DNA from 3 places in the Comamonas sp. A23 genome. Region 3 is predicted to be linked to each of the others. Evidence: riboswitches for the same ligand, from Rfam matches in the RefSeq annotation. Region 3 holds a riboswitch; each other region holds the start of a gene.
What was found. Region 3 has a riboswitch for glycine ahead of EIC84_RS13975 (trimeric intracellular cation channel family protein). Riboswitches for the same ligand answer to the same signal wherever they lie in the genome.
Positions count from the first base shown of each region.

Region 1: it holds a riboswitch for glycine, as region 3 does, so the genes downstream of both, gcvT (glycine cleavage system aminomethyltransferase GcvT) here and EIC84_RS13975 (trimeric intracellular cation channel family protein) in region 3, are expected to answer to the same signal.
Region 2: it holds a riboswitch for glycine, as region 3 does, so the genes downstream of both, EIC84_RS05740 (D-amino acid dehydrogenase) here and EIC84_RS13975 (trimeric intracellular cation channel family protein) in region 3, are expected to answer to the same signal.

Region 1 is NZ_RSDT01000001.1:770,315-773,540, forward strand. Features, by position in the region: gene gcvH (glycine cleavage system protein GcvH) at 1-66, opposite strand, end outside; gene gcvT (glycine cleavage system aminomethyltransferase GcvT) at 189-1,325, opposite strand; glycine riboswitch at 1,390-1,515, opposite strand; glycine riboswitch at 1,535-1,645, opposite strand; gene EIC84_RS03600 (hypothetical protein) at 1,734-2,324, opposite strand; gene EIC84_RS03605 (MBL fold metallo-hydrolase) at 2,338-3,226, opposite strand, start outside.
Region 2 is NZ_RSDT01000002.1:276,026-279,251, reverse strand. Features, by position in the region: gene EIC84_RS05745 (amino acid permease) at 1-55, opposite strand, end outside; gene EIC84_RS05740 (D-amino acid dehydrogenase) at 156-1,424, opposite strand; glycine riboswitch at 1,596-1,695, opposite strand; gene EIC84_RS05735 (amino acid permease) at 2,239-3,226, shown strand, end outside.
Region 3 is NZ_RSDT01000005.1:225,272-228,497, forward strand. Features, by position in the region: gene mnmC (FAD-dependent 5-carboxymethylaminomethyl-2-thiouridine(34) oxidoreductase MnmC) at 1-1,239, opposite strand, end outside; gene EIC84_RS13975 (trimeric intracellular cation channel family protein) at 1,404-2,069, opposite strand; glycine riboswitch at 2,122-2,241, opposite strand; glycine riboswitch at 2,255-2,347, opposite strand; gene EIC84_RS13980 (fimbrial protein) at 2,882-3,226, shown strand, end outside.

The sequences.
Region 1 (3,226 bases), on a different contig from region 3:
GACGATGGCGGCATTGCTGTCAGCGGCGTTGATCCATTCGTGTTCTTTGGAATACTTGATGCTCATGGAAAGCTCCAGATGGGGGATTCAGGGGAATCGGGTGTTGTTTGAGAAAGGTCCAGCTCGCACTTTAGCGGTGTTCTGGCCGCTGTTTGGCAAACTGGCCCGTCTCATGCGCGGCGGCAGACCTAGCCGCGGTAGTAGCGGGTGGGAACGAAGGGCGTGGCGACTACCTTCATGGGCACGGGCTTGCCGCGCACCATGGCGAAGATTTCCGTATCGATGGCGGCGTAGTCGGGCTCGACATAGGCCAGCGCCACAGGCTGGTTGAGCGTGGGACTGAGCAGGCCGCTGGTGATGTGGCCGATATGCTGTCCGTCCATGTTTTCCAGCACGGCAGGCTCGCGTACGGGAATGCGTTCCAGCGCGATCAGGCCCACGCGCTTGCGGCGCAGCGACTGAGGGTTCTGCAATTGCTCCAGCACGATGGCCGCACCGGGAAAACCGCCCTCGCGCTCGCCGCCGGTGCGGCGAACCTTCTGCATGGCCCAGTTCAGCGCGGCTTCGACCGGCGTGGTGCTGGTGTCTATGTCGTTGCCGTACAGGCAAAGTCCGGCTTCTAGGCGCAGCGAGTTGCGTGCGCCCAGACCGATGGGGGCCACCTCGGGCTGTGCCAGCAGCGCTTCGGCAAAGGCTTCGGCAGCTTCGCCGGGCAGGGAGATTTCAAAGCCGTCCTCGCCCGTATAGCCGCTGCGCGTGATGTAGAGCGCATGGCCTTGCCAGTCGAAGTAATTGCCGGTCATGAAGAGCAGTTGCGTCACACCGGGAATCAGACGCGAGAGGGCAGTGACGGCTTGCGGGCCTTGCAGGGCCAGCAGGGCGCGCTCGGGCAGTGGGACGACCTCGCAGCGGCTGGCGATGCGGCTCTGGATATGAGCGATATCGGCCTCTTTGCAGGCACCGTTGACGATGAGGAACAGATCATCGCCGCGGTTGACGAACATCAGGTCGTCGAGAATTCCGCCTTGTTCATCGAGCAGCAGGCCGTAGCGCTGCTTGTGCAGGCCCAGGTCCATGACATCGACGGGCATCAGCGATTCGAGCGCGGCGGCGGCATCGGGGCCGCGCAACAGCAACTGGCCCATGTGCGAGACATCGAACAGGCCGGCAGCCTTGCGCGTGTGCAGATGCTCGGCCATCAGGCCTTGAGGGTATTGCACGGGCATGGCGTAGCCGGCAAACGGCACCATGCGGGCACCCAGTTTCTGGTGCAGTGCAAACAGCGGTGTGGAACGCAGATCGGAAGAGGTGTCAGCAGCAGTCACAGGCAAGCGCTCCGGTGGTCAAACCAAAATGAGTGGCCATGCATGGCTGGGCCATGCGTGGCGGGCTTGCCCTGCTGTCCGCTTTACCTGAGAGATTCACTGCACGCATTGCATCGGGCAGTTTGCTCCTTCGGTGGATGCCGGCGCACATACGAAATGACGGCCTGCATCTCTCTCCAGCAAGGGACGCTGCAGGTTTGCACACCTTGCAGCGCTTGTCAGTCCTTTTGCCTGAGCGTTTTGACACCGGGTTGGGGGTCTGCGCCTTCGGCGGTGCGAGGCAGCTTCAAGCTGCAGGCACTCTCTCCTGACCTTGGCGATTCTAGCGGTGGGCAAGGGGCTTGCACCACCGAATCGGATGGATTCTGGGGTTTTCGAGCACAGATCGCTGGAATTGAGCTTGCGGTCTCACTGCGGTTCTGTGTTCATGGCGGGCGTTCGAGGAGCATCGATCTCCTGGCGCGGAAACACCAGTTGGTAGGGCTGCTCGAAGCAGGACGTCACGGACTGGCCCTGGCGCATGCCGGGCTTGAACTTCCAGCGTTCGAGCGAGCGCATGATGGACTTCACGATGCGGGGATCGGTATCGGCGGGCTGGTAGGCTACACGGCCGAGTTCGCCCTGGGCCGTGACTTCCAGGCGGAAGACCACCGTGGTCTCCAGCCCGTTCGGAAACCAGTGGGCGCTGATGAAAGGCGTGGTGTGGCGGCGTGGCTGCGGTTGCCGATCGAGCTGGGCGGGGGGTGTGCAGTCTGCCTTGATCCAGGCAGGCCATTCCATGCTCTGTGGCCGCCTGTGCTGCGTGTCCAATGGCGGAGCCGGCGTCGGCTCCGGCTGCCCGGAAACTGTGATCGAGATGCCGGCATTCGGTGGTTGCTTGGGCTGGCTGCCATCGGAGAGGTGGGAGCAGGCTCCGAGCAGCAAGGCGGTCAGAGACGCGGCGCAGGCGGCGGCAAGGTGTGAGGTGCGCGAAATGTCCATGAGGACATTGTCGGCCATGCGGGTTGCACCTTCAGGGTTGCGCGGGGCGCAGATCCAGTCCCTTGCTGTCGGCCTCGGCGCAGGCGCGCCACCAGGGCGATCCGGCATGGGGGGCATCCAGGTCCAGGCGCTCACCCATCATGGGCGTGGCGATCTCTATGCCGTGCTGCCTGCCCAGGCTCAGGATCTGCTCGAAGGGGTCCCACCAGGCATGCATGGCGAGGTTGAAAGTGCCGTTGTGTATGGGCAGCAGCCATTGGCCGCCGAGATCCCTGTGTGCCTGCACGGTCTGCGCCGGATGCATATGGACATAGGGCCAGTGGGCGTCGTAGGCGCCGGTCTCCATCAACGTGACATCGAAGGGGCCGAAGCGCCTGCCGATTTCGGCAAAACCGTCGAAGTAGCCGCCATCGCCGCTGAAGAAGACGCGCAGCGGCCTGTCGGCCTGGCGATCTTCTATGGTCCAGGACGCCCAGAGCGTGCGGTTGCCGTCGCGCAGGCTGCGTCCCGAGAAATGCTGGGCCGGCGTGGCCGTGAAGCGCAGGCCGTCGACCTCGCTGCCCTGCCACCAGTCGTGCTGCACGATCTTGTCGGCCGGCACGCCCCAGGCCACCAGTCTGTCTCCCACTCCCAAGGGGCAGAGAAAAACTCCCACCTTGGGCGCGAGCACGCGAATGGTGGCGCGGTCCAGGTGATCGTAGTGGTCATGCGAGAGCAGCACGCCGCGCAAGGCAGGCAACTCGTCCAGGGCAATCGGCGGGGCATGAAAGCGCTTGGGGCCGGCAAACGATAGCGGCGAGGCGCGCTCGGAAAACACGGGGTCCGTCAACCACCAGCCGCCGCGCAGCTTCATCAGCAAGGTCGAATGGCCCAGGCGATACAGGCTGCGTTCGGGCGCGAGGTTCAGCTCGGTCGTGCTC
Region 2 (3,226 bases), on a different contig from region 3:
GCTCCCCTGTCTGCTGCAGCGACTCCCCGGCTGCGCTTGGATGATTTCGACTCATGTTGTATGTCTCCGTTTTGCCATTCACACGGCAACAGCTGCCCCTCACGGGGCGCTGCGGCTGCCGTGTCTGGCTTGTTGATGAGGTTTTCAGGTCGTGGTCAGGCGCTGGCGGTGCTCAGCGTGGCCGGTCGGGGCTGTCTGCTGGCGCTGCCCATGGACTGCAGCACGAGGTCGCCGACCATGTCGGCGGTGACGGCCGACAAGGTCCAGCCCAGATGGCCGTGGCCGGTGTTGTAGAACACGCAGGGCTTGTTGCCGGGGCCCACGCGCGGCAGCATGTCCGGCATCATGGGGCGCAGGCCAGCCCAGGGCACGACGCTGCGCGTGCTGACACCGGGGAAGCACTGCTGAACCCATTCGATGAGCGGGCGGATGCGGTCGGCGCGGATGTCCTTGTTGAAGCCGTTGAACTCCGCCGTACCGGCAACTCGGAAGCGATCGTCGCCGAGGCGGCTGGTGACCAGCTTGGTCTCGTCGTCCAGCAGACTCACCACGGGGGCTGCGGCGCGGCTGGCTTCGTCCGGCAGATTCACCGTGATGGAATAGCCCTTGACCGGATAGATGTTGACGCTGTCGCCGAGCTGGGCGGCCAGGGCGCGGCTGGCCGTGCCTGCGCAGACCACCATGGCGTCGAAAGTCGAGGTCTCGGTTTCCAGGCCCTGGCGCACGGTCACGCTGGCCTGCTTGCCATTGCTGTTCACCGACACGATTTCCTGGCCGTAGCGGCATTGCACGCCCAGTCGCTCGCAGGCGGCGGCAAGGCCGCTGGTGAACTTGTGGATGTCGCCCGTGGAGTCGCTCTCGGTGAAGTAGCCGCCGTAGAAGGTTCCGGACAGGGTCGGCTCTATGGAGCGCATCTCCTGCGGTGTCACGGCGCGGCGCTCCAGACCGCCTTTGGCCAGCAACCGGGAAACCTTGCCCGCATGTTCAAAGCCTGCTCGGTCGCGGTAGATATGCAAGATGCCTTTTTGCTTCAGATCGAAGTCAATGCCTTCGCTGGCCGCCCAGTCAAACAGGTGCTCACGTGCCGCAATCGCCAGCCTGGCGGTCTCCACGGTGTTTTTCTCGTAATGGGGGATGGCAGCGAGAAACTGGCAGAACCAGGAAATCTTGTGCCAGCTGGGCCTGGGGTTGAGCAGCAGCGGAGCATCGCTCTTGAACATCCACTTGAGGCCCTTGACGATGGTGGACCAATGGGTCCAGACCTCGGCGTTCGAGGCCGAGAGCTGGCCGCCATTGGCGAACGAGGTTTCCATGGCGGCATAGCGCTGCTTCTCGAACAGGGTGACGGAAAATCCGCGGCGTGCGAGGGCGTAGGCGGTGGTCACGCCCGTGATGCCACCGCCGATGACGGCGATTGTCTTCATGATTCAGATTCCAGAAACGTCAAGGGTGGAGCCCGTGCGCAACATGCGCAGCGAACGCCCCCTCTGTTCTGGACCTGAGAGATTCACGAGGCAGGGCCTTGCGGCGCTGCTCGCTTGCTCCTTCGGTATGCCCGGCGGACGATGACGTCCGGACATTCTTCAGAGTGTGTGAAAGCGATGCCGATCCTTTGGCCTGAGAGTTTCCGGGGCGGTTGCTCCTTCGGCGCTGCATGCGCCAAGTTTGCGCTGCAGTCTCTCTCGGCATCACCGGGCTGAGAGCCTGTGGGCAAATGTAGGAAGAATGGCGGCGCCTGGATATACGGGTTTTCTAGACTTCTGCGCCAAGGCTCAGCCATGGCTGCTCATGTCGGGTCCATGCTATTTGATAGCGCCTGCCGCTTATCCTTCAAGGGAATATTGATTATTTGTCTATGAAAATGAATTTATTAAAGCGCAGTGTGCTTCTAAATTCATAGCGATAGACGCTGTCAAGTGCCGCCGAGCAGCCCCAGAGTCAGCCCCTGCATTGGCATGGCGGGTCATGGTCGGCGGTGGATTTGGGCAAAATATCGTCTTTGCCTGTCAATGGGCCCGGCGATATCACCGCTTTGCCATTGAAGCACCCGACTGGGGTGGCTGCCGATTCAGGATGCAACTGGCCTATCCGCCATGGCGTTCTGCTGTCATGGCTTCGTTCCTTTGTCCTTGTTGCCCGCGACCGTCATGGTCGCCTTTTTGCGTTGCCTGTCGCAGCGCCTGCGGGATGGTTGGGTGTTTTGTCCGGATGGGCGCAAACCATTACAACAAGACATTTATGTCCCAACCCAACTCAAGCCAGCAGCTCGCGCCGACTGGTGATGGTGACGATAACCAGCCCCGCTTGCACCGGGTGCTCAAGCAGCGCCACCTGAGCATGATCGCCATTGGCGGCGCCATCGGAACGGGCCTGTTCGTGGCCTCCGGCTCGGCCATCGCTCAGATCGGCCCCGGCGGTGCCGTGCTCACCTATCTGCTCATCGGCATCATGGTGTACTACATCATGACCAGCCTGGGCGAGCTGGCTGCCTTCATGCCGGTGGCCGGTTCCTTCTCGACCTATGCCTCGCGCTATGTGGATCGCGGCTTCGGCTTTGCGCTGGGCTGGAACTTCTGGTTCAGCTGGGCCGTGGTGGTGGCGGTGGATCTGGTGGCCTCGCAACTGGTCATGGCCTACTGGTTTCCCGATGTGCCGGGCATCCTCTGGAGCGGCCTGTTCCTGTTGCTGATGGTGGGGCTGAACGCGTTTTCCGCGCGCGGTTTTGCCGAGGCCGAGTACTGGTTCGCGCTGATCAAGGTGCTGGCCGTGGTGGCCTTTCTGATCACCGGCGTGCTGATTCTGTTCGGCATCATCAGCAACGGCCATGTACCGGGCTTCGAGAACTGGACCACGGGCGATGCGCCATTCGTCGGCAATTTCGCGACCTTTGTGGGCGTGGCCATGATCGTGGCCTATTCCTTCCAGGGCACGGAGCTGGTGGGCGTGGCGGCGGGCGAATCCGAGAATCCGCGCGAGAACGTGCCGCGTGCGATTCGCCAGGTGTTCTGGCGCATCCTGCTGTTCTATGTGCTGGCGATTGTCGTCATCGGCTTTCTGATTCCCTATACCGATCCGCAGCTGCTGCGCACCGATGTGGCCGATATCGCCGTGAGCCCGTTCACGCTGGTGTTCCAGCACGCGGGCCTGCTGTCGGCGGCCACGGTGATGAATGCGGTGATCCTGACCTCGGTGCTGTCGGCCGGTAACTCCGGCATGTATGCAGCCA
Region 3 (3,226 bases):
TCGGGCATGGCCCTGCCAATGAATCCCGGGGGCTTGCAGCAGCGCGCGCACCAGTTGTGCGGGGCGTACCCAGCCAGCCTGCTCATGCCATACGGCGTGGCTGTCTGCAGGCAGCTGTGCCGCAGCCAACTGAGCCGGCAGCGCAGGCGCACTCCAGTGCAGGCCCCAGGGGCTGTTCTCGCTGCCGGGTTGCAGCCATGACCTGGGCAGATGGGAGGGCTCGTTCAGGTCATGCTCCAGCACGCCGCCATGGGCCCAGTCCTGGGCTGGATGCAACTTTTGCGCTTGGCTCAGTTGCTGCAGATTTTGTAGCGTTGTGCGTACGCCGCTTCTGGACAGGCGCGATAGAACACTGTCATCGGGCGAAATATGCGGGCAAAACAAGCCGGCTGGCAGGCCTGATGCTCCTGCCGCAGGCCCGGCCGCAGCATCCAGAACCGTCACTTCCCAGCCGCGTCTTGCCAGGCTGGCGGCAGCGGCGGCTCCTGCCAGGCCCGCCCCCAGCACCAGGCAGCGGCCGGCCTGGCTCACGGGCGCAGGCAGGCCGTCCGGGCGATGGCGTGGCTCCCAGGCCGGGTTGTAGGCTGCATGCAGGTTATGGCGCTTGGGCGGCACGCCAGCGCGCTTCTTGACTTCAAAACCCTGAGCCTTGAGCGCCAGGCGCACATGGCCGGCCACGCACCAGGTGGCAAGCTGCGTGCCCCGGCGGCAATGGCGGGCAATGTTCTTCATGGCATCTTCATCCCACATCTCGGGGTTGAGCTGGGGAGAGAAGCCATCCAGATACACGCTGTCCGCCGTCATCTGCTGCTTGCGCAGCATGGTCCTGGCATCGCCTATATAGAGCGTCAGCAGCACCTGGCCGTCATCAAAGGAAAGGCGATGCACGCCCGGCAGCAGTCCCCACCATTGCTCGGCCAGTTGTTCGCCAAGCGCGCGCAGTACCTCATCGGCCGGCAAAAACGCGAGCAGATCCTCGCGCGAGACAGGGTAGGCCTCCACCGAGACAAAATGCAGAATGCGCGGGCGTCTGGGATCGGCCTTCCATGCCGCCCAGGTGACCAGGAAATTCAGGCCGAAGCCAAAGCCGGTCTCCAGGATGCGCCACTGCGCTGCATCGGCCCAGGCTGCTGGCAGGTTGCAGCCACCGAGAAAAACCTGGCTGGCCTGGTCGAGGCCGCCGAACTCGCTGTGATAGCGATCGCCGAATCTGGAGCTGTAGGGGGTGCCATCCGGCATCCATGTGATCGGTTCAGACATGGAAAGTGAAACTACATGGGTAATGCATGGCGCAGTCTAGGTCAGAGCAGCCAGGCAAGGGCCGCCCCGCAGCGATGACTGCGTCCCCCTCCTGCGTCGCAAGAGAGGGGAAAGGCGCGCAGCGCCACAGGGGGAGCTCGATCTTATTCCCAGCGCTGCTGGTACGAAAAAACCGGCAGGCGCCATTTGAAACGAATGGCGGCCAGACGGAAGGCAAGACCGCCGGCAAAGCACACGATGGTGCTGATATTGGGGCTGACATCCAGATAGCGCAGGCCCAGGAACATCAGGCATACGGACAGCGACACGCTGGCATACAGCTCGCGGCGGAACACCACGGGGACCTGGTTGCAGAGCACATCGCGCAAGATGCCGCCGCTGATGCCGGTAATCATGCCGGCCATGATGATGACGATGGTGGGGTAGCCCAGCTCCAGCGCGGTATTGCAGCCGATCAGCGAAAAGGCGATCAGACCCATGGCGTCCAGCAGCAGAAACACCTGCTTGAGCCTGTGCATATGGCGTGCAATCACGGTGGTCAGCAGACCGAAGCTGATGACCAGATACACATACTCAGGGTGCTGGGTCCAGCCGATGGGGTAGTGGCCCAGCACCATGTCGCGGATGGTGCCGCCTCCCAGGGCAGTGACAAAGGCGATGACGACGACGCCGAAGATATCCATATTGCGCCGGCCTGCGGCGAGTGCGCCGGACATGGCTTCGGCGGTAATGGCCACCAGATAGATGACCAGCATGACGGTGAAGTTGGAGGCCTGGAACGAGTCCAGCAAAGAGACGGAAGGAAGCATGAAGGCACTTGAAAATAGACCAGCCACTCACATCGGCGGGAGTGTCCGGCTTGCCTCTCCCGCTGTCCTTTTACCTGAGAGTTGCGCATGAGCACCTTCGCGGTGGACATGCTTGCCCCTTCGGTGAGCCCTGCAGACTTGTGGTTGCGGGCTGCTCTCCAGTTGGCGATATCCGGGTCTTGTCAGACCCACCTGCGGTACTTATTGCCTGAGCGATTATGGGAGTTTGCGCCTTCGGCGGGAACCCTCTAAAGGCTCCGCTCTCCCGCGGGATGGGCGCGATTTTAGCCAGTTTCAGCGACTTTATTCGGGTTAATACCTGTATTGGTGTGCTTCTGCGGCCGCCGGCGCAGGGTGCGCAAGGCCGGTCCGACCCCGCCATGGCTCGCGCAAGCCCGCGTTTTCGTCTGTGAAGCCGTCTGCAATAACAAGCGGTGCTCTCGAAGAGCTCGCTCATTCTTCAGGCGTTGACAGACTGCTTAGGGACGACACGAACCTGTCGCGGCACGCAGAAGCGGCCCTTTGAACCGTTGCGTGGCGGCCATGCGATTCGAACAGCCGGTTTGGAGCGTAAAACAGCTGTTAAAGACAGGCGGCGTGCAGCAACTGGTGTTGGCGATTGCCGCCGCTTCGGCATGGGTCTGTGAGTGCCTCAGGTCAGCCTGAAGCCGACTCGATTGCAAGCCTGAGTGAGGGAGGCACGAAACACGGTGATAGCCGGCCCACGCCAAGCTTTTGAGAATATTCCTAGAAATTGCCATCTGAACCACAAATACCATGCTCTGCTCAGAAAAGGTATTTGTGGAATCTCAATGGCGAATCAACGATTTCTAAAACGCAAATTGATGCCGGTCATTTTGCGATTCTTGTGCACCTCGTTTCTTGTGGCTGCACCAATGGCAGTCAAGGCTCAAGGCGTCTGCACTATCAAGCTGGACAGCGGCGAGGAGGTTCCGATGGTTACCTTGCGGATTCAGTCGTGGGAAACGGGGGAATTTAATCCGTCGGTCCCCGTGGGAACAGTCATTAATTTGAAGAACGCCCAGGCCGTAGGCTCGGGCGGGTTCATTCAGTGCAAGAGGGTCATGGGAAGAACGGCCTACACCGTGATGACCAGCAGCGAGTCGGACGGGTTTGGCACCTTCAGGACTTCAGTT